One region of the Streptomyces sp. NPDC004539 genome, then DNA from elsewhere that is predicted to be linked to it. Evidence: riboswitches for the same ligand, from Rfam matches in the RefSeq annotation. Region 1 holds a riboswitch; each other region holds the start of a gene.

Region 1 (6,496 bases):
AACTCCGGTTCCTGCTCCCCCAGGAGAGAGACGATCTCGCTGTTGGTCTCCACGAGCCCGAACACGGCGCTGAGGTGGGAGACGTTCACCGCCGTGCTCGTCGTGGGCGCGAACCGGCCGGTGTCCGCGTCGAGCAGTCCCGTCCCGGTGAAGAACCCGTTGGGCTGGGAGGCGATCGTACGCAGAGAGTTGACCAGTTTCGTGCGGGCCTTCTCCGCCTTCGGGCCGTGCCGTTCCCACTCGGTGAGCCAGGCCGCCGAGATGCCGCCCCAGTCGGTGCCGAAGCCGACGGAGAGGGCGTGGCGGTCGCCGGGGGTGTAGCCGTCGGTGCGGACCTTGCGCAGGGGGTCGACGGCGAGGAACGTCAGCTCCACGTCGGCGAGTTCGCTCAGCAGGTCGCCGGTGCGCTCGTCGCCGGTGAGGTAGTAGAAGAAGCGCCGGTTGGCGGCCGTCGAGATGCGGACCTGTTTCGCGCTGTCCGCGTAGTGCTGGACGCCGTGCCGGGTGCCGAGCCCGGCCCACTTGCCGAGGTGGTAGACGTCGACCTCGCCGGTGTGCCGGGTCATGGCCTCCGCGAACCGGAAGACCTCGGCGGAGCCGGTGCGCAGGAAGTGGTACCAGAGCCAGAGGTCGGTGCCCAGCTCCGAGTTGTCCCAGGCGAATCCGCCGACGTCGTAGCGCCAGACGTGCCGGTCGTTGTCGTAGGTGTGCTGGACGTCGCCGTGGTCGAGGAACCCGTACCAGCGCCGTTCCTCGCGCTGGTCGCGGTAGTAGGCGAACAGGTCGTCGAGGCGGTCCTCGATCGCCGCGCGGGCCTTCGTGGACCGGTCGACGGGCGCCCAGTCGCCGAACACCCCGGCGGAGTGCAGGCGTTCGGGGGTGGCGGCGAGCTGGGGCGGGGCCGCGACGGCCTCGGCGAACGCGGCGAGCCGAGCGGCGTCCGGCGTCTTCTCCACGGCCCAGAAGGTGAGTTCACCGGTGCGGGCGATGCCGTAGGGGGTGCCGAAGCCGGGCTCGTAGTCCTCGTAGGTGATCTCCAGGCCGCCGTCCGACTGCTCGTCGTAGGTGTCCTGGCCCAACCCGTCGTGGTAGAAGCGGAGATCGAGGGGCTGGGCCTCCGGGGAGTAGAGCCAGAGGGTGATCTCGGCGGCGGTCGTGGCGGCGCCGCGTACGTCTAGCTGGGTGGGGTGGCGCTGCCAGAAGTCCCGCAGCCCGAAGGCGAGTCCGCCGCTCGCGCCGCCGACGTACCCGAATCCCCCCGCCCGTCCACCGGCGGCGGCCGGAATCCAGCCGTACCCGGCCTTGGTGCGCTTGCGGATCTGGTAGCCGTCGGCGGTGGGCTGGGTCAGCGTGTAGTCGCCCCATCGGGGGATGTAGGCGAGGCGGCTCGATACGCGGGTGTCCCAGGTCGCGAGGTCCGGGAGCTTCTCGCCGGCGATCTGCGCGGCCCGCACGGCGGCGCCGGGGTCTCGGCGCAGGCCGGTGATGCCCTGGACGGCCTCGGCGAAGAGGCCGCCGCCCGAGTCGGCGAACCGGACGTGCCGGTCGTAGGCGGCGTCGCGCAGCGGGACCGTGAAGCGCACCCCGAGACCGCGCAGGAAGTCGCCCTCGTCCCGGCCGGGTTCCTGCTCGCCGTCCCAGACGAAGGTGTGCACCAGCCGGAACGACTCCGCGCCCGCCGAGAACGCGAACCGCAGCGTGAACGGCAGCCAGCCCCGCCGGCCGTGCCGATGCCGCCCCTCGACCCGTACGACGGCCCGCACCGGCCCGTCCTGCTCCACCTCCACCTTCTCCACCCGCCCGGCGAACGCCTCCACATCGGCCCCGTCCCGCACACTCCCCTGCCGCAGCGCGACGAGCCGCCCGTCCCGCGCGACCTCGACCCCGCCCCGCCGCAGACTCCGTACGACCGTGTCGGCGCCCTTCTCCGCGAAGCGGGCCGTCAGGACGCCGGTCGAGACCTCGACGCCGCCCTTCGCCCGCCGGACCGTCACCCGGTGCCCGGGGGCGGCCGGGTTGCCGGCGGCGAGGAGGTAGCGGTCGGACCGGGGGGCGTCGGGGGCGATCGCGTGGGCCGTCCACTTGACCGAGCCGTCGGGCCAGTAGGCGGTGGGCCAGGACTGGACGGGGACGTCGGTGCCGTCGGCGGCCGTCAGCTTGAGGGGCTGTCCGGTTCTGTGCGTTCCGCGTGCCCAGGGGACGCCCCAGGTGGTGCCGGCGTGGGCGTCGGGGGTGCCCTCCAGCCAGTGGAGTTCGGTGGCGCTGTCGCCAGCCGCCGCGGCGGGGCGGGACAGGGCCCAGGAGAACGAGGTGGCGGCAGCCGCGACGGCGGCGCCCTTGATGACGGTACGTCGGCCGACGCCGGACACTGGACCTCCTGGAAAGCGCTTTCACGGGGACGGTGATCACTGTGTCCCCGGGTCTCCCCAGCTGTCGACGGATGCCACACGACCGCAACAGAACGATCATGATCGCGCAAGAACCCACAGCCGGCGCCCGACCAGGAACGCCCCGGAACGCTCCCGAACGCCCCGAAGGCCGGACCCGGGGATCGGGGGTCCGGCCTTCGGAGGCGTGTCAGGAAGTGCTCGGTGGCGTCAGACGGAGACTCCGTGCGAGCGGAGGTAGGCGAGCGGGTCGACGTCCGAGCCGTAGTCCGGCGTCGTGCGTATCTCGAAGTGCAGGTGCGGTCCGGTCACGTTGCCCGTGGAGCCGGAGTAGCCGATCTGCTGGCCCGCGCTGACGCTCTGGCCGGCCGAGACGTTGAGCGCCGACAGGTGCGCGTACTGCGCGTAGTAGCCGTCCGCGAGCTTGATGACGACCTGGTTGCCGTACGCGTTGGCCCAGCCCGCCGAGACGACCGTGCCCGCGCCGACGGACCGCAGGGTCGTGCCGCTCGGGACGACGAAGTCGACGCCCGTGTGGTAGCCGCTGGACCACATGCTGCCCGAGACCCGGTAGCCGGTGCCGACGACCGCGCCCCGGACGGGGAGGGTGAAGCCGGAGGAGGACGAGGCGCTCTCGGTGGTGGCCTTCGAGGAGGACGAACTCTTCGAGGAGGCCGAGGAGTCGGAGGATTCCTGCGCCTTCTGCGACGACCGCTGCGAGGACTGCGTGCCCGAGGACGACGAGCCGGACGACGAAGCCGAAGACGAACCGGCCGAGCTGGAGGAGGACGAACCGCTCTCCGCCCGCGCCGCCTTCGCGCCCAGCGACAGCCGCAGACCGGGGTGGATCAGCGACGGGTCGGAGCCGACGGCGTCCCGGTTGTCCTCGTAGAGCCGCTGCCAGCCCCCGGTGACGTTCTGCTCCTCGGCGATCTTCGAGAGGTAGTCGCCGGAGCGGACGGTGTAGGTGGTCGTCTTGCGGCTCGTGGACGCCGACGTGCGGGTCACCGGGGCGGCCTGGACGGCCTGTTCGGGGACGGACGTGGCGGCGGCGGCCGTGGCGGCCGACGTACCGGCGGAGGATGCCGTCTGGGCGTGCGCCCCGGTGGCCCCGATGAGCGGGAGCGCGAGCGCCGCGCCACCTGTTCCGGCGACGGCGAGCGACCGCGAGAAACGGGGCGGCTTCGGGCGGCGGTGCTTACCCCTGGCGGGCATGGAATTCCTCTCCTGCGCCTGCGAGGTGAGCTGTCGGGTGCGAGCAGGAGATGCCCGGCCGCACGGATGCGGCTTTACCCCTAGCCTCTTCCGGAAGACCGGAACAGGCGGTGATTCCTGTGGGTCCCCCGCTCCTGCCGTTTCACTGGTGGGTGGGTGCGGCTCCGGGCGGTGGCAGGATTCGGCGTCCGTCCGGATTGCTGGTGAACGTAGGCGACGCGGACACACGATCACAAGCAGAAGTTGCCTGTGAATTGCGTGCCTGTCGATTCGCCATGGGTTTTTCCGGTGACCGTACGTACGCGAACGACCCGCCCGTATGCCCGATCCCCCTTGAAAACCGCCCCTATTACGTGAACATGACGCGCGACGCAGGGTCAGGAATATGACCCTGCTCACACGACCGATTCACAGCTTTCCTTATTCCAGAGCGAGTTGGAATGAAGCCTGCGAATTCGGACAGAAACCTCAGATGCGACGCAGCCGGAATACCGCCGCATCCAGGTCACCCCGGAGCCCGGTCCGCAGCCCGTGGTGCAGCAGCACCGCACCTCGATGGATTTCACCCGTTTCACGGCATTCGTACGACGCCGTCGCGTCAAGTCCCCGCAGCCGTACCGCCGGTACGGGCTCCCCGTAGTGCTGGGACTGGAGCCAGGCGAGCACGACCGTCTCGTCCCCCCGGACGTACTGCACGGCGCTGAGGCCGCCCTCCGGGGCGCGCAGCCGGTAGAGGTCGCCGTGCTGGACGACGGGCCGGATCTCCTTGTAGAGCTCCACCCACTCGCGCGCCTCGGCGAGCTCCGCGTCGGTCCACTCGGAGAGGTCGCCGCCGACCCCGAGGACCCCGGCGAAGGAGCTGACGAACCGGAACTTCAGCGAGCTGACCCGGTGGTTGAGCTGGACGTTGGGGCTGTCGGTGACCCAGGCGGCCATCACGCGCGCGGGGTGGATCTGGCTGAAGCCGTGCTGGATGGCGAGCCGGTCCAGCGGGTCGGTGTTGTCGGAGGTCCACACCTGGTCGGTACGGCCGAGGATGCCGAGGTCGATCCGGCCGCCGCCGCCCGAGCAGGACTCGAAGGCGACACCGGGGTGCTTGGCGCGCAGCCGGTCCAGGAGCGCGTACAGCGCGCGCACGTGGTCGACCCACAGGCGCTGCGGGTAGGGGTCGCCGGGCCAGCCGGCGTCGGTGAAGCAGCGGTTGAAGTCCCACTTCACGTAGTCGATGGGGGCGCTGGACAGGAGGGTGTCGAGCCGCTCCCACAGGTACTCCTGGACGTCCTCGCGCGCGAGGTTGAGCATCAGCTGGTTGCGGAACTCGGTGCGCGTGCGGCCCTCCTGGAACTGCACCCAGTCGGGGTGGGCGCGGTAGAGGTCGCTGTCCGGGTTGACCATCTCGGGCTCGACCCAGATGCCGAACTGCATGCCGAGGCCGTGCACCCGGTCCGCGAGGGGCTTGAGGCCCTCCGGGAAGCGGTCGGGGTTGGGCGTCCAGTCGCCGAGGCCCGCGCGGTCGCTGGTGCGCGCCCCGAACCAGCCGTCGTCGACGACGAACAGCTCGACGCCGATGTCCGCCGCCCGGCGCGCGAGGACGAGCTGCTGCTCCTCGGAGATGTCGAAGGTGGTCGCCTCCCAGGAGTTGAACAGCACCGGGCGGTCCTGCTCGGCGTCCGGGATGACGTGCTCGCGCTGGTAGGCGTGCCAGGTGCGGCTGGCGCCGCCGAAGCCGCCGTCCGTCCACAGGGCGGCGAAGACGGGGGTCGTGAAGGAGTCGCCGTCGCCGAGGAGCAGGAGGCCGGAGTCGTCGTGTCCGGCGCCGCCGGTGATCTGCACGCGCGCGTCGGGGAGCTGGGCGACGGCGATCCGCCAGGAGCCGGACCAGCCGAGGGCGGCGGTGAAGACCTCGCCGCGCTCCTCGGTGGCGTCGGTGTCGAGGGCGACCCAGGGCAGGTGGGGGTGGCCGGTGTGGCCCCGGCGGCTGCCGATGATCTTCTCGCCGTAGGTGAGCTGTGCCCGCGTGAGGCGGGACTCGGCGGCCCAGCGGCCGTGCAGCTGGGACAGGCGCCAGCCCTCGCGGTGCGGGAGGGTCCAGGTCGCGGAGTCGGCGCGCAGCAGCTCCAGCGGCTCGGCCCCGTCGTTCCCGAGGACCGCCCAGCGCTCGACGACGTCCCCGCGCATCCGGTAGTGCAGGGCGACGGTCAGTCCGCCGTCCCGGAACGTGAGCCGGAGTTCGCCACCCTGCGCGTCGTACGCCTCGAAGGCCCACTCCGTGCCCCGGCGCCCGGGGGTGCGCACGGAGAGCGCCGGGCGCGTGAAGCGGGGGCCGCCCTCCACCGGGTACTCCTCGCGGCCGTCCAGCGCGGACTCGAAGGACGAGCCGTGCGGCAGCGGGACGGCGGCCAGCGCCTCGGCGTCGGCCAGGGCGATCGCCGGTCCCCAGTGGAGGTGCAGCAGTTCACCGCTCTCCGTGAGGTGGAGGGCGTAACTGCTCGTGGGGCCCGAAAGGAGCCACGTACGCCCGTTCTCAGCGGTTTCCAGCATCAGACCCTCACACGATCGAAAATCAGATAAAACACATACGAACACGTACGACCAGACGGCAACATCATCGGGGGTCGCCGGGCCCGCCTGCAACGCCTGTGGACAACTGCTTGGGTGTCACACCCATGTCGTATCGTCGACAGCGTGTCCCACCGGCCATTTCTGAGCCGCGCCGGCCCGGGACCGACTGGGAGGGAGACCCCGTGACGCAGCAGATCCCCTCGACCGAACCCGAGCTGGCAGGCGTCCGCAATTTCCGTGACGTGGGCGGCCTGCCGACGGCTGACGGGCGCCGGGTGCGCCACGGCGTGCTGTTCCGCAGCGGCCATCTGGCGCACGCGACCGAGGAGGAC
Region 2 (6,496 bases), on a different contig from region 1:
CTGCGCGTGATCTTCGTACGCTCGGCGAGGTCGGTCATCCGCAGCCGGTGCTCGGGCGTGTCGGAGAGGTTCGCCAGGATCGAGTAGTAGAGGTGCGGCATGCCGGCGTCCTGCTGGAGCTGCCGGTCGAGCGCGTCCTCCAGCAGGAACAGCGCGGAGACGTACGAGCGCCACGCGCGCATCTCGTCGGGATTGAGCCAGCGGGTCGTCATACGACCAGTGTAGGTTTGTTTCAAACTTGAACCAAGCGCCCGCTCCACCAGCCCCAAGCGCCCGCTACACCAACCCCGAGCGCCCGCCTCGCCCGACCCCAGCGTCCGCCTCACCCGTTCCCGCCCGCCCTCCCGGAGGAGACCGCACCGATGCCCTACCCGTACGTCCTCCTCTCCGCCGCCGTCTCCCTCGACGGCTACCTCGACGACACGAGCCCCGACCGCCTGCTCCTCTCCAGCCCCGCCGACTTCGACCGGGTCGACGAGGTGCGCGCCTCCTCCGACGCGATCCTCATCGGCGCCGGCACCATCCGCGCCGACAACCCCCGCCTCCTCGTCAACTCCCCCGACCGCCGCGCCGCCCGCCTCGCCGAGGGCCGCCCCGAGTACCCCCTCAAGGTCACGGTCACCGCCTCCGGCGACCTCGACCCCGACGCCCACTTCTGGCACACGGGCGGGGAGAAGATCGTCTATACGACGGACCCGGGCGCCCGGCGGGTCACGGAACTCGGGATCGCCGCCGGCGTCGTACCCCTCGGGCCGGAGCTGGACTGGCACCGGCTGCTCGGTGATCTGTACGGGCGCGGGGTGCGGCGGCTGATGGTCGAGGGGGGCGGGACGATCCACACGCAGCTCCTGCGGGCGGGGCTGGCGGACGAACTCCAGCTCGTGCTGGCCCCGTTGTTCGTCGGCGACCCGAAGGCGCCCCGGCTCTTCGGGCCCGGCGCGTACCAGGAGGGGCGCCTCACCCTCGTCGGCACCCGGCGGATCGAGGACGTCGTCCTCATGACCTACCGCCCCGCCGTCACCCCCGCCGACCACCACTGGCTCGCCCTCGCCTGCGACCTCGCCGCGCAGTGTCCGCCCTCGGAGACGGCGTTCAGCGTCGGCGCGGTGATCGTCGCCGAGGACGGCACGGAACTGGCCCGCGGACACTCCCGCGAGGGCGGCGACCCCGTCGTCCACGCGGAGGAGGCGGCGCTGGCGAAGCTGGCGGCGGGGGACACGAGGCTCGCGACGGCGACGGTGTACTCCAGCCTGGAGCCGTGCGCGCGGCGGGCGTCGCGGCCGGCGCCCTGCGCTCGGCTGATCCTGGACGCCGGGGTGCGCAGGGTCGTCACGGCGTGGATCGAGCCGGACACGTTCGTCCAGGACGCGGACGGCAACGGGTTGTTGAGGGACGCCGGGGTGGAGGTGGTCCTGCTGGAGGAGTACGAGGGGAGGGCGAAGGCGCCGAACGCGCATCTGGTCTGAGCTGACCCACCCGGCCCACCCCGACCTGCGCCCCACCCACCCACAGGTGACGCTGCCCGTATGAGGTCAGCAAAACCCGTACTCGCCGCCGCCCTGCTCCTGGCCCTGGCCGCCTGCTCGGCGAACCCCTCCGACACCCGCCAGATGGCCCGAGCCCTCCCCCCGGACGCCTCCTTCACGCATCCGGGGGTCCTGGTGAACAAGACCCAGCTCGACGTCGCCCGGGAGAACGTGCACGCGGGCAAGCAGCCCTGGCTGCGCGCCTACCTGGACATGCGGGACAGCAAGTACGGCTCGTACAAGTACCGCCCGGAGCCCTACGAGAGCGTCGACTGCCCCGGCGGCGACCAGCCGAACCGCCCCGCGCACGGCTGTGTGCAGGAGCGGCAGGACGCGATCGCCGCGTACACCCAGGCCCTCCTGTTCAGCGTGACCGGCAAGCGGCAGCACGCGGTCAAGGCGCGGGAGATCATGGACGCCTGGTCGGCGAAGATCAGACGGCACACGGAGGACGACGCCGGCCTCCAGACCGCGTGGGCGGGCTCGACCTGGACCCGGGCCGCGGAGATCGTCCGGCACACCCCCGGCGCCGGCTGGCCGCAGGACAGGGTCGCCCGCTTCGAGGGCATGCTGAGGAACGCGTACCTGCCGGCCGTCACCCGGGAGGTCCCGGACTACAACGGCAACTGGGACCTCGCGATGACGGACGCGGCGATCGGCATCGGCGTCTTCACGAACGACCACCGCGTCTTCGACCGCGCGCTGACCCGCTTCCGCGCCCGCGTCCCCGCCTACTTCTACCTGGAGAAGGACGGCAGAATCCCGATCGCCCCGGCCCGCGCGGGCCTCGACGACCCGGCGAAACTCACCAAGTACTGGTTCGGGCAGACGACGTTCAAGGACGGCGTCTCCCAGGAGACGTGCCGCAACTTCAAGCACGCCGGCTACTCGTTGGCCGCCGCCTCGCACATCGCGGAGACCGCCTGGCACCAGGGCGTCGACCTGTACGGCGAGGTCAAGGACCGGCTGAAGGCGGCGGCCGAACTGCACGCCCGCTACCAGGAGGGCGAGAAGGCTCCGGCGTGGCTGTGCGGCGGGAAGGTCGACCGGAACATGGGGCCCGACCTGGAGGTCCTGGTCAACCACCTGGAGGGCCGGCTCGGCGAGTCCGTCCCGGCGGCCCACCGGCTCGTCGCCCGGCACCGGCCCGCCGGCACGGACGACCTGTTCGTGGCCTGGGAGACCCTGACGCACGCGGGCAACCCGGGGGTCTAGCCGAACCGGTTTGGAGATCCGCCCGGCGTCTGCCTATAGTTATCTCAACGGCGCGGGGTGGAGCAGCTCGGTAGCTCGCTGGGCTCATAACCCAGAGGTCGCAGGTTCAAATCCTGTCCCCGCTACTGAAAAAGGACCGGAATCCTGGAAACAGGGTTCCGGTCCTTTGTTTGTCCTGGATGACCCGATGATCGTCACTCTGTGTATCGCGGTGTTCTCCCCAGCCACCCAACTCGCCCGTTTTTCCCCACCGTTGACCCGAAAATTCCAGGCCAGAAATGTTTGTCGATCAAGAGGAACGGCTTGGAAACGGGCCCCCGGGTCGATTAACGTTCGATAACGCAGCACGGTTGTCGCAGCCGTCACAAGAGACGGCTCCGTGCGCACGCGCCGAATCCCGCGAGGGAACCGGGGAACCACCACCTTGGGGTGAATCACGCGGACGCCCCCGCTCACGAGCGGGCGGTTTACGCGCGTAGGAGACCTTCCCGCTCCGAACCCGTCAGCTAACCCGGTAGGCGGCGGAAGGAAAGGAGTGCGCCCGCGTGGCGAACCCGACTGCCCCAGAAGCCCCCGCCCAGCCGACCTTCGGGTTCGGCAGCTACCGCGCCGAGGATGAGGGCCCCTGGGAGGAGTGGAACCCCACCGCGGACTCCGTCCCGGCCAAGGGCAAGCACCGGGTCGCCAAGCAGCGCACCGGTGGCGGCGGCTTCGCCCGCAGCTCCACCGTCCTCGGCGTCGGCGTCATAGCCGCCGTCAGCGCGGGCGGCATGGCCAGCGCCAACACGGGCAACGCGCCCGTCTCCATCAACGTCGCCGACATCCCCGGCGTCGGCTCCCTCGTCTCGAACGACAGCGACCAGGCGCCGGAACCCGCGCCGATCAGCAACATCGTCGCCGAGGCCGGCCAGGAGTCCTCCGACGCGGCCGAGGCGCTGCGCAGCCGGATCATCGCGCAGGCCGAGTCCCAGCAGACACAGGCCGACCAGCAGGCGAAGGTCGCCGCCCAGCGGGCCGAGGCCCAGGCCGCGGCGCAGGCGGCGAAGGCCGCGCAGGCCAACGTCGAAGAGGCCAAGGAGCAGGCCGACGAGGCCGCGAAGGAGAAGGCGGAGCAGGCGCGGCTCGCCGAGCTCGCCAAGCAGTACACGCTGCCGACCTCGTCGTACACCATCACCTCGACGTTCGGTCAGGCCGGGGCGCTGTGGTCGTCCGGGTACCACACCGGGCTCGACTTCGCGGCGCCCACGGGCACGCTCATCAAGGCCGTCCACAGCGGGACCATCACGGAGGCCGGGTACGCCGGGTCCTACGGCTACCGCACCATCCTCACCCTGGATGACGGCACCGAGGTCTGGTACGCCCACCAGTCGTCCATCAGCGTCAGTGTCGGCCAGAAGGTCGGTACGGGTGACATCATCGGGCGCGTCGGGGCGACGGGGAACGTGACCGGGGCGCACCTGCACCTGGAGATCCACCCCAACGGCTCGGCGAGCGGCATCGACCCGGCGGCGTGGCTGCGCGGCAACGGGCTCAACCCCTGACCCGATCTTTGCGACACCGGCGGAATTCGCGGGTCCGGAGCCGACGTTGACGTAGAGCATGACTACTCTGCGCCCGCTCGGCTCCTCCGACCTCGAAGTCTTCCCTCTCTCCCTCGGCGGCAACGTCTTCGGCTGGACCGCCGACGAGGCGACATCGTTCGCCGTTCTCGACGCGTACGCCGCGGCCGGCGGGAACTTCGTCGACACCGCCGACTCCTACTCCGCCTGGATCGAGGGGAACAGCGGCGGCGAGTCCGAGACGATCATCGGCAAGTGGGTGGCGTCCCGGGGCAACCGGGACGACGTCGTCATCGCGACGAAGGTCAGCCAGCACCCCGAGTTCAAGGGCCTGTCCGCCGACAACATCAAGGCGGCGGCGGAGGCTTCCCTCAAGCGCCTCGGCACCGACCACATCGACCTCTACTACACGCACTTCGACCAGCCCGACACCCCGGTCGAGGAGATCGTCGGCGCGCTCGACGAGCTGGTGAAGGCGGGCAAGGTCCGGCACATCGCCGCCTCCAACATCTCCGCCGCGCGCCTGCGCGAGTCGCTGGAGTTCTCCGACCGCGAGGGCCTCGCCCGGTACGTCGCGATCCAGCCGCACTACAACCTGGTCTCCCGCGACACGTACGAGGGTGAGCTCCAGGCCGTCGTCTCCCAGGCGGGTCTCGCCGCCGTCCCGTACTTCGCCCTCGCGTCCGGCTTCCTCACGGGCAAGTACCGGCCGGGTACGGCCGTGGCGGGCGCCCGCGCCGCCGCCGGTGCCGGGAAGCACCTCGACACCGATCGGGGCGTGAAGGTGCTGGCCGCGCTCGACGAGGTCGCCGCCGCGCACGACGCCGAGGTCGCGACGGTCGCGCTGGCGTGGCTCGCGGCGCAGCCGACGGTGGCCGCGCCGATCGCTTCCGCCCGGGTCGTCGAGCAGCTTCCCGCGCTGCTGGCGCTGGGGGACCTGACGCTGACGGAGGCGGAGGTGCGCCGGCTCACGGAGGCTTCGGCGTAGCCCTGGGCCATGAGCAGGGGGCAGGTTTCCGGCGGTGGGGTGTGACGGCCCCGCCGCCGGTTCTTTCTTTCCTCGGCTTCCTCGGCTTCCTCGGCTTCCTCGGCTTCCTCAGGCCCGGTAGCCGCCGTACGGCGGGTAGGCGTAGGCCGGAGGGAACGGGGGGTGCCAGGTGTAGGGGGCGGGGGCGGGCGGGGTGGTGGCCCGGGCCCCGTGGTCGAGGGCGGGGCGGGTGGTCGCGCGGTGCGTCCACAGGGTGGTGAGGAGGTGCTGTTCGCGGGTGACGAAGTCCGCGGGGACGTTGCCCAGGCGCCCCTGGCGGCGCAGCTGCGCCAGCGCCGTCGCGGTCGACTCGTACTCCGCGAGGGTCTTCGCCGCCGGTTTGCCCAGGTAGTGGACGGCGTAGTCGCGGGCGATGCGGCGGGCCCGCATCGAGGAGAGGGCGAAGGGCTCGTACGGGGAGAGCCAGCCGGCGGCGACGTACGCGGGGAGTTCCTCGCGGAGCTGGCGCAGCTCGCGCTGGCGGGTCCAGACGACGAGCCAGATGAGCAGGCCGAACACCGGGACCATGAAGACGCCGTACACGACGAAGAAGCCGAGCGGGCCGAAGTGCCCGGAGCCGTTCCACAGGGAGTGCATGCCCATCGCGAGGAGCAGACCGCCGAGGGGGAGCAGGACCCGGCGGGCGCGCTTGCGGTCCGGCGTGCGTGCCGCGAGGCCGAAGGCGATGCCGGTGAAGACCGTGAACAGGGGGTGCGCGAACGGGGACATGATCACCCGGACGAAGAACGTCGCCGCCGTCACCGAGGCGATGCCGCCGTCGCCGGAGAGCTGGTCGTCGCCGTACGCGGAGCCCAGGTACAGGATGTTCTCCGTGAACGCGAAGCCCGCCGCGGTCGTGCCGGCGATGACGACGCCGTCCACCAGGCCCGTGAACTGCCTTCTGCGGAACAGGAAGACGAGGAGTACGGCCGCCGCCTTCGCCGACTCCTCCACTATCGGGGCTATCAGGGTCGCGCCGAGGGTGTCCGCGCCGTCCGGGTCCGCCGTCGTGTTCGCTATCCACTGGGTCGTGAACGTGTTCGCCACGATCGCGATCAGCGTCGCCGCGCAGGCGCCCCACGCGAACGCGAACAGCATGTTCCGCCAGGGGGCCGGGTCCGAGCGGTCCAGCCAGCGGAAGGCCGTGAGGAGCAGCGGGACCGGGAAGA
Region 3 (6,496 bases), on a different contig from region 1:
CCGAAGGGCAGCATCACATGGCTGAGCGCCGCGTCACCATCGGCTGGGCGGAGGGCCTTCACGCCCGCCCCGCCTCCCTCTTCGTCCGATCCGCCACGGCCACCGGCGTACCGGTCACGATCGCCAAGGCGGGCGGCACCCCCGTCAACGCGGGCTCCATGCTGGGCGTCCTCGGCCTCGGCGCCAAGGGCGGCGAGGAGGTCGTCCTGGCCTCCGACGCCGAGGGCGCGGACGCCGCCCTCGACCGGCTGGCCAAGCTGGTCTCCGAGGGTCTCGACGAGCTCCCCGAGACCGTCTGACGACGCTCCACGCGCGCGTACCGAGCCGCGTCACCCTTTCCAGGTGGCGCGGCTCCGTCGTTTCCGGGCACCTCGGAATGAATTGCCCGGCATAAGGACCGCGGGGCGCGCGGGCGCACACGGAAGGCGCGCACCGGGAAATTCACGGCGCACTCCGGAAAAGGGCAGCGGAAATAGCCCTCGGATAATTACCTGTTCTTTGTATACGGCGCCCGTGTTAATGCCGCAGGCCGGTCATGTTTACGGCGTGTTGCGAAGTCCTCACACGGTCGGCGCCGGCGAAGCGCAGCCGGTGGGCGGCGGTGGAGCGCTCGGTGTGCAGGGCGGTGACCGCCCGCGCGCGTTCGGCGTCGCCGCGCGCGACGGCGTCGACGATCGCGCCGTGCTCGGCCCAGGAGTCGACGGGGGCGACCGACGGCTCCACGGCGTACATCCAGGCGATCTTGTGGCGCAGCTGGGTCAGCGTCGAGGTCAGGGCGTGGCTTCCGCACGCCTGGGCGAGCGTCTCGTGGAACCAGCCGCCCAGGGAGCGCAGATCCTCGCTGTTACCCCTCCTGGCCCGCTCCTGGCCCAGCCTGACGAGTCCGCGCAGCACCTTCAGATGGGCCTCGGTGCGCCGCTGGGCGGCCCGCGCGGCGCCGAGGGGCTCCAGCAGCAGCCGCATCTCCAGCAGGTCGGCGGCCTCCTGCTCGGTCGGCTCGGCCACGCACGCGCCCGCGTGCCGGCGGGTCACGACGAACCCCTCGGCCTCCAGCGTGCGCAGCGCCTCACGGACGGGGACGCGGCTGACGCCGTACCGGCGCGCGAGGAGTTCCTCGGTGAGACGGCTGCCGCGCTCGTAGACACCCGAGACGATGTCGTCCCGGATGGCCGTGCACACCGAGTGCGCCGGAATACGCATGACCGACCTCCGCCTTAATCCCCGTGAAACGCCGTCGAACGCAGCCGATCGACGTGTGTTCCGTGACTCTATTGCAATGCGCCGGAATTTCCGATGGCGGGCCGGAATCCATGGATATTTTTTGGACAGAAGTGCGTCCGAAACGTCGAAAGCCCCGGCCGAGGGGGCCGGGGCTGGACGATCTCGCGCGTCAGACGCCGACGCCGTGCGCGCGCAGATAGGCGACCGGGTCGATGTCGGAGCCGTACTCCGGCGTCGTCCGGGCCTCGAAGTGCAGGTGCGGGCCGGTCACGTTGCCCGTGGCACCGGAGAGGCCGATCCGCTCCCCCGGGGTGACCGTCTGCCCCACGGAGACGGAGATCGACGACAGGTGGCCGTACTGCGTGTAGGTCCCGTCGTTCATCCGGACGACGACCTGGTTGCCGTAGGCGCCGCCCCAGCCGGCCTCGACGACGGTGCCGAGCCCGACGGCGTGCACCGGGGTGCCGGTCGCGGCGTGGAAGTCGATGCCCGTGTGGCTGCCGGAGGACCACAGGGAGCCGCCACTGCGGTAGCCGGTGGAGACGTAGGAGCCGGTGACCGGGGCGACGAAGGCGTTCAGGCGGGCGCGTTCGGCCTCCCGCGCGGCCCGGGCCTCGGCCAGGCGCGCGGCCCGGGCGTCCTCGGCGGCCTGGGCGCGCACCGCCTCGGTCCGCGCGCGGGCGGCGGCCCGCTGGACGGCCTGTTCCTGCACGGCCGCGTGGTCGTCGGCGTGCGCGGCGACGGTGTCCAGGCGCACGGTGACGGTGTCGTCCATGGCCGGAGCGGCGTTCGCGGCGGTCGGTTCGGGGGGAGAGCCGGCGGCCAGCGCCGAGGTCGTGAGCGCCGCTATGCCCGCCGCGCGGGCGGTCGTACGCTGCATCCGGCCCGCCTTGCGGCGCTTGCCGGTGGCGCAGGTGAACGCCATGAGGTCGTGTTCGTCCTTTCCTTCCCTCTCGCCTACCGGGTTAGCTGACGGGTTCGGAGCAGGAAGGTCTCCTACGGGCGCACGCGCCCGATTCACCCCAGGGACTGGGTGGGTCCCCGGCTCCCCTGGCTCGCGCCGTACGGGGACTCGGCGATCGCTGTCCGGTGCCGCGGTGTGCGGCGTACTGCCCGACGAACAGCCCGGACGACGCTAGAGGGGCCGCCGTCGATTCCCAAACGCACAGGGGTTTTTGTAGCGCACACCACAGGGCAGAGGCGAACGCTCCGGACTAAAACGGTCATCACCGGGAACGCGCGTTCGGATGCGGTGTCGCTGTGCGAACGGTGAACGCGCGCGTGGGGGACGCCTGACATCCGGCGTCCCCCACGCGCGCGTGCCCGTCGGCTGTCGGCTCCTACTCGGCCGTCACGACCCGCACCGGGCCGATCCCGAGGGCCTCGACCGGCTCCCGGATCTCCTTCGCGTCACCCACGAGGATCGTGACGAGGCGGTCGACCGGGAAGGCGTTGACGGCGGCGGCGGTCGCCTCGACGGTCCCCGTGGCGGCGAGCCGGCGGTAGAGGGTCGCCTGGAAGTCGTCCGGGAGGAACTGCTCGACCTGGTCGGCGAGGGTCCCGGCGACGGCCGCGGCGGTCTCGTACTTGAGCGGCGCCACACCGACGAGGTTCTGCACGGCGAAGTCGCGCTCGGCGTCCGTGAGGCCCTCGGCGGCGAGCGTGCGCAGGACGGTCCACAGGTCCGCGAGCGCGGGACCGGTGTTGGGCGTGTCGACGGAGCCGCTGATGGCCAGCATGGAGGCGCCGGAGCCGTCCGGAGCGGACCGCATGACCTGCCCGAAGGCGCGCACGCCGTAGGTGTAGCCCTTCTCCTCTCGCAGGACGGCGTCCAGACGGGACGTCAGGGTGCCGCCGAGGCAGTACGTACCGAGCACCTGGGCGGCCCACACGCGGTCGTGCCGGTCGGCGCCGATCCGACCGATCAGCAACTGCGTCTGGACGGCGCCGGGCCGGTCGACGATGACGACGCGCCCGGTGTCGTCGGCGGTGATCGGCGGGACCGGCCGGGACTGCGCCGAGGAGCCCGTCCAGGCGCCCAGGGTCTCGGCGAGCAGGGCGTCGAGGTCGATGCCGTTCAGGTCGCCGACGACGACCGCGGTGGCCGTCGCGGGGCGGACGTGCCGGTCGTAGAAGGCGCGGACGGCGGCGGCGTCGATCTTCTCGACGGTCTCCTCGGTGCCCTGGCGCGGGCGCGACATGCGCGCGTCGGCCGGGAACAGCTCCTTGGAGAGCTCCTTGGCGGCCCGCCGGGAGGGGTTGGCCAGCTCGTGCGGGATCTCGTCGAGCCGGTTGCGCACCAGCCGTTCGACCTCGCCCTCGGCGAACGCGGGCGCGCGCAGGGCGTCGGCGAGCAGTCCGAGGCCCTTGGCGAGCCGGGAGGCCGGGACCTCCAGGCTGAGCCGGACGCCGGGGTGGTCGGCGTGCGCGTCGAGCGTGGCGCCCGCGCGCTCCAGCTCGGCGGCGAACTCCTCGGCGGAGTGCCGGTCGGTGCCCTCGGAGAAGGCCCGCGCCATGATCGTCGCGACGCCGTCCAAGCCGGTCGGCTCGGCGTCCAGGGGCGCGTCGAGGAGGACCTCGACGGCGACGACCTGCTGGCCGGGGCGGTGGCAGCGCAGGACCGTCAGGCCGTTGGTGAGGGTGGCGCGCTCGGGCGCGGGGAACGCCCAGGGCTTGGCCTCGCCCGCCTGGGGCTGCGGGTGGAAGTCCATCGTGGCGAGCTCGGTCACTTGGCCGTCTCCTCGTTGTCGTCGCCGGCCTCTACGGTCGCTTCGCGCGCGGGGTCGCCGGGGACGTCCGCGTCCTCGGCGGTGTCGGGGTGCTTGGGCTCGTAGACGAGCACCGCGCGGTTGTCGGGCCGCAGGCGCGCCTTGGCGACCTCCTGGACTTCCTCGGGGGTGATCTCCAGCACGCGTCCCACGGCCGTGAGGGCGAGCTGCGCGTCGCCGAACAGGACGGCGAACCGGCACAGTTCGTCCGCGCGGCCGGCGACCGTGCCGAGCCGGTCCAGCCACTCGCGCTCCAGCTGGGCCTGCGCGCGCTCCATCTCCTCGGCCGTCGGGCCCTCCGCGGCGAACCGGGCGAGCTCCTCGTCGATGGCGGCCTCGATGACGGGCACCTCGACGTCCCCGGACGTCTTGACGTCCAGCCAGCCCAGGGAGGGCGCCCCGGCCAGCCTCAGCAGGCCGAAGCCGGCCGCGACGGCGGTGCGGTCGCGCCGTACGAGGCGGTTGTACAGGCGGGAGGACTCGCCGCCGCCGAGGACGGTGAGCGCCAGGTCCGCCGCGTCCCCCGCGCGCGTGCCGTCCTCGGGGAGCCGGTAGGCGGCCATCAACGCGCGCGCGGGGACCTCCTCGACGACGACCTCGCGCAGCTCACCGCCGATGACGTCCGGCAGGGAGCCGTCGCGCGGCGCGGGCTTGCCGTCGTGCCCGGGGATGGAGCCGAAGTACTTCTCGACCCAGGCGAGCGTCTGCTCCGGGTCGATGTCGCCGACCACCGACAGGACCGCGTTGTTCGGCGCGTAGTACGTCCGGAAGAACGCGCGCGCGTCCTCCAGGGTCGCCGCGTCCAGGTCGGCCATCGAGCCGATGGGCGTGTGGTGGTAGGGGTGGCCGTCCGGGTAGACGAGGGCGGTCAGCTTCTCGAACGCCGTCCCGTAGGGGACGTTGTCGTAGCGCTGGCGGCGCTCGTTCTTGACGACGTCGCGCTGGTTCTCCATGGACTCGTCGTCCAGGGCGGCCAGCAGGGAGCCCATGCGGTCGGCCTCCAGCCAGAGGGCGAGCTCCAGCTGGTGGGCGGGCATGGTCTCGAAGTAGTTGGTGCGCTCGAAGCTGGTGGTGCCGTTCAGGGAGCCGCCGGCGCCCTGGACCAGCTCGAAGTGGCCGTTGCCCTTGACCTGGGCGGAGCCCTGGAACATCAGGTGCTCGAAGAGGTGGGCGAGGCCGGTGCGGCCCTTGACCTCGTGGCGCGAGCCGACGTCGTACCAGAGGCACACCGCCGCGACGGGGGTCAGATGGTCCTCGGAGAGCACCACGCGCAGGCCGTTGGCCAGGCGGTGCTCGGTCGCTGTCAGGCCCCCGGAGCCTGCCTGGGCGGTGGCCGTGTGACCCATGGGCATGTACGTCCCTTCGATCGCGGCGCGGTCCTCGAACCGCGGAGTTTCCTGCCGGTCCTGTCACTGTATGCAAGCGCGCGGACGGTCGGCGAAGTTCCCGGCGGACGTACGCCGAGAGCGGATCGCGTAACCTGCGGGCGACCGTGGGGGAACGGCCCGTGCTCGCCCGTCCGGGCCCGTGACACCGGGCCCTGGCCCGGGTTGTCAGTGCCACGGTCCACAATGGTCGACGTCAGACCCTTGAGACACGTCACGCACGAGCGAGTCCGGCCCTCACCGGGGCCCGGGCTCCAGGGGCAGAGGGCAACCCGGCCCGCTCGGCACCGACTTGAGCGCCCCGCAGGTAAGCGACCAGAAAAGAGGAGCCGGCAGCGATGGCCCGCCGCAGCACGAAGACCCCACCGCCCGACGACTCGTTCGAGGAGCGAATCCTCGACATCGACGTCGTCGACGAGATGCAGGGCTCCTTCCTCGAGTACGCCTACTCGGTCATCTACTCCCGCGCCCTGCCCGATGCCCGCGACGGCCTGAAGCCGGTCCACCGCCGCATCGTCTACCAGATGAACGAGATGGGCCTGCGCCCCGACCGGGGCTACGTCAAGTGCGCCCGTGTCGTCGGCGAGGTGATGGGCAAGCTGCACCCGCACGGCGACGCGTCGATCTACGACGCGCTGGTGCGCATGGCGCAGCCGTTCTCCATGCGCGTGCCCCTCGTCGACGGCCACGGCAACTTCGGTTCCCTGGGGAACGACGACCCGCCGGCCGCCATGCGGTACACCGAGTGCCGGCAGGCCGAGGCGACGAGCCTGATGACCGAGTCGATCGACGAGGACACGGTCGACTTCGCCCCGAACTACGACGGCCAGGAGCAGGAGCCGGTGGCGCTGCCCGCCGCCTTCCCGAACCTCCTGGTGAACGGCTCCTCCGGGATCGCGGTCGGCATGGCGACGAACATGCCGCCGCACAACCTGGGCGAAGTCGTGGCCGCCGCCCGGCATCTGATCCGCTATCCGAACGCGGACCTCGACGCCCTGATGAAGTTCGTCCCGGGCCCCGACCTGCCGACGGGCGGCCGGATCGTCGGCCTGGACGGCGTCCGGGACGCGTACGAATCGGGCCGGGGCACGTTCAAGATCCGGGCGACGGTCGCGGTCGAGA

The links. A riboswitch is a leader RNA that binds a small molecule or an ion and turns the genes downstream of it on or off. The one in region 1 is predicted to bind cyclic di-AMP.
Positions count from the first base shown of each region.
Region 2: it holds a riboswitch for cyclic di-AMP, as region 1 does, so the genes downstream of both, ABZX85_RS41950 (M23 family metallopeptidase) here and ABZX85_RS08000 (LysM peptidoglycan-binding domain-containing M23 family metallopeptidase) in region 1, are expected to answer to the same signal.
Region 3: it holds a riboswitch for cyclic di-AMP, as region 1 does, so the genes downstream of both, ABZX85_RS04295 (M23 family metallopeptidase) here and ABZX85_RS08000 (LysM peptidoglycan-binding domain-containing M23 family metallopeptidase) in region 1, are expected to answer to the same signal.

Region 1 covers NZ_JBEXLS010000003.1:323,139-329,634, reverse strand. Annotated here, with positions in the region: gene ABZX85_RS08005 (Tat pathway signal sequence domain protein) at 1-2,369, opposite strand, end outside; gene ABZX85_RS08000 (LysM peptidoglycan-binding domain-containing M23 family metallopeptidase) at 2,598-3,602, opposite strand; cyclic di-AMP (ydaO/yuaA leader) riboswitch at 3,605-3,799, opposite strand; gene ABZX85_RS07995 (alpha-galactosidase) at 4,071-6,143, opposite strand; gene ABZX85_RS07990 (tyrosine-protein phosphatase) at 6,347-6,496, shown strand, end outside.
Region 2 covers NZ_JBEXLS010000030.1:104,987-111,482, forward strand. Annotated here, with positions in the region: gene ABZX85_RS41930 (MarR family transcriptional regulator) at 1-212, opposite strand, end outside; gene ABZX85_RS41935 (dihydrofolate reductase family protein) at 363-1,466, shown strand; gene ABZX85_RS41940 (alginate lyase family protein) at 1,611-2,741, shown strand; tRNA gene ABZX85_RS41945 (tRNA-Met) at 2,793-2,866, shown strand; cyclic di-AMP (ydaO/yuaA leader) riboswitch at 3,120-3,279, shown strand; gene ABZX85_RS41950 (M23 family metallopeptidase) at 3,287-4,282, shown strand; gene ABZX85_RS41955 (aldo/keto reductase) at 4,341-5,288, shown strand; gene ABZX85_RS41960 (PrsW family intramembrane metalloprotease) at 5,397-6,496, opposite strand, start outside.
Region 3 covers NZ_JBEXLS010000002.1:128,516-135,011, reverse strand. Annotated here, with positions in the region: gene ABZX85_RS04305 (HPr family phosphocarrier protein) at 18-299, shown strand; gene ABZX85_RS04300 (GntR family transcriptional regulator) at 517-1,200, opposite strand; gene ABZX85_RS04295 (M23 family metallopeptidase) at 1,391-2,146, opposite strand; cyclic di-AMP (ydaO/yuaA leader) riboswitch at 2,161-2,309, opposite strand; gene ABZX85_RS04290 (pitrilysin family protein) at 2,562-3,950, opposite strand; gene ABZX85_RS04285 (pitrilysin family protein) at 3,947-5,341, opposite strand; gene ABZX85_RS04280 (DNA topoisomerase IV subunit A) at 5,713-6,496, shown strand, end outside.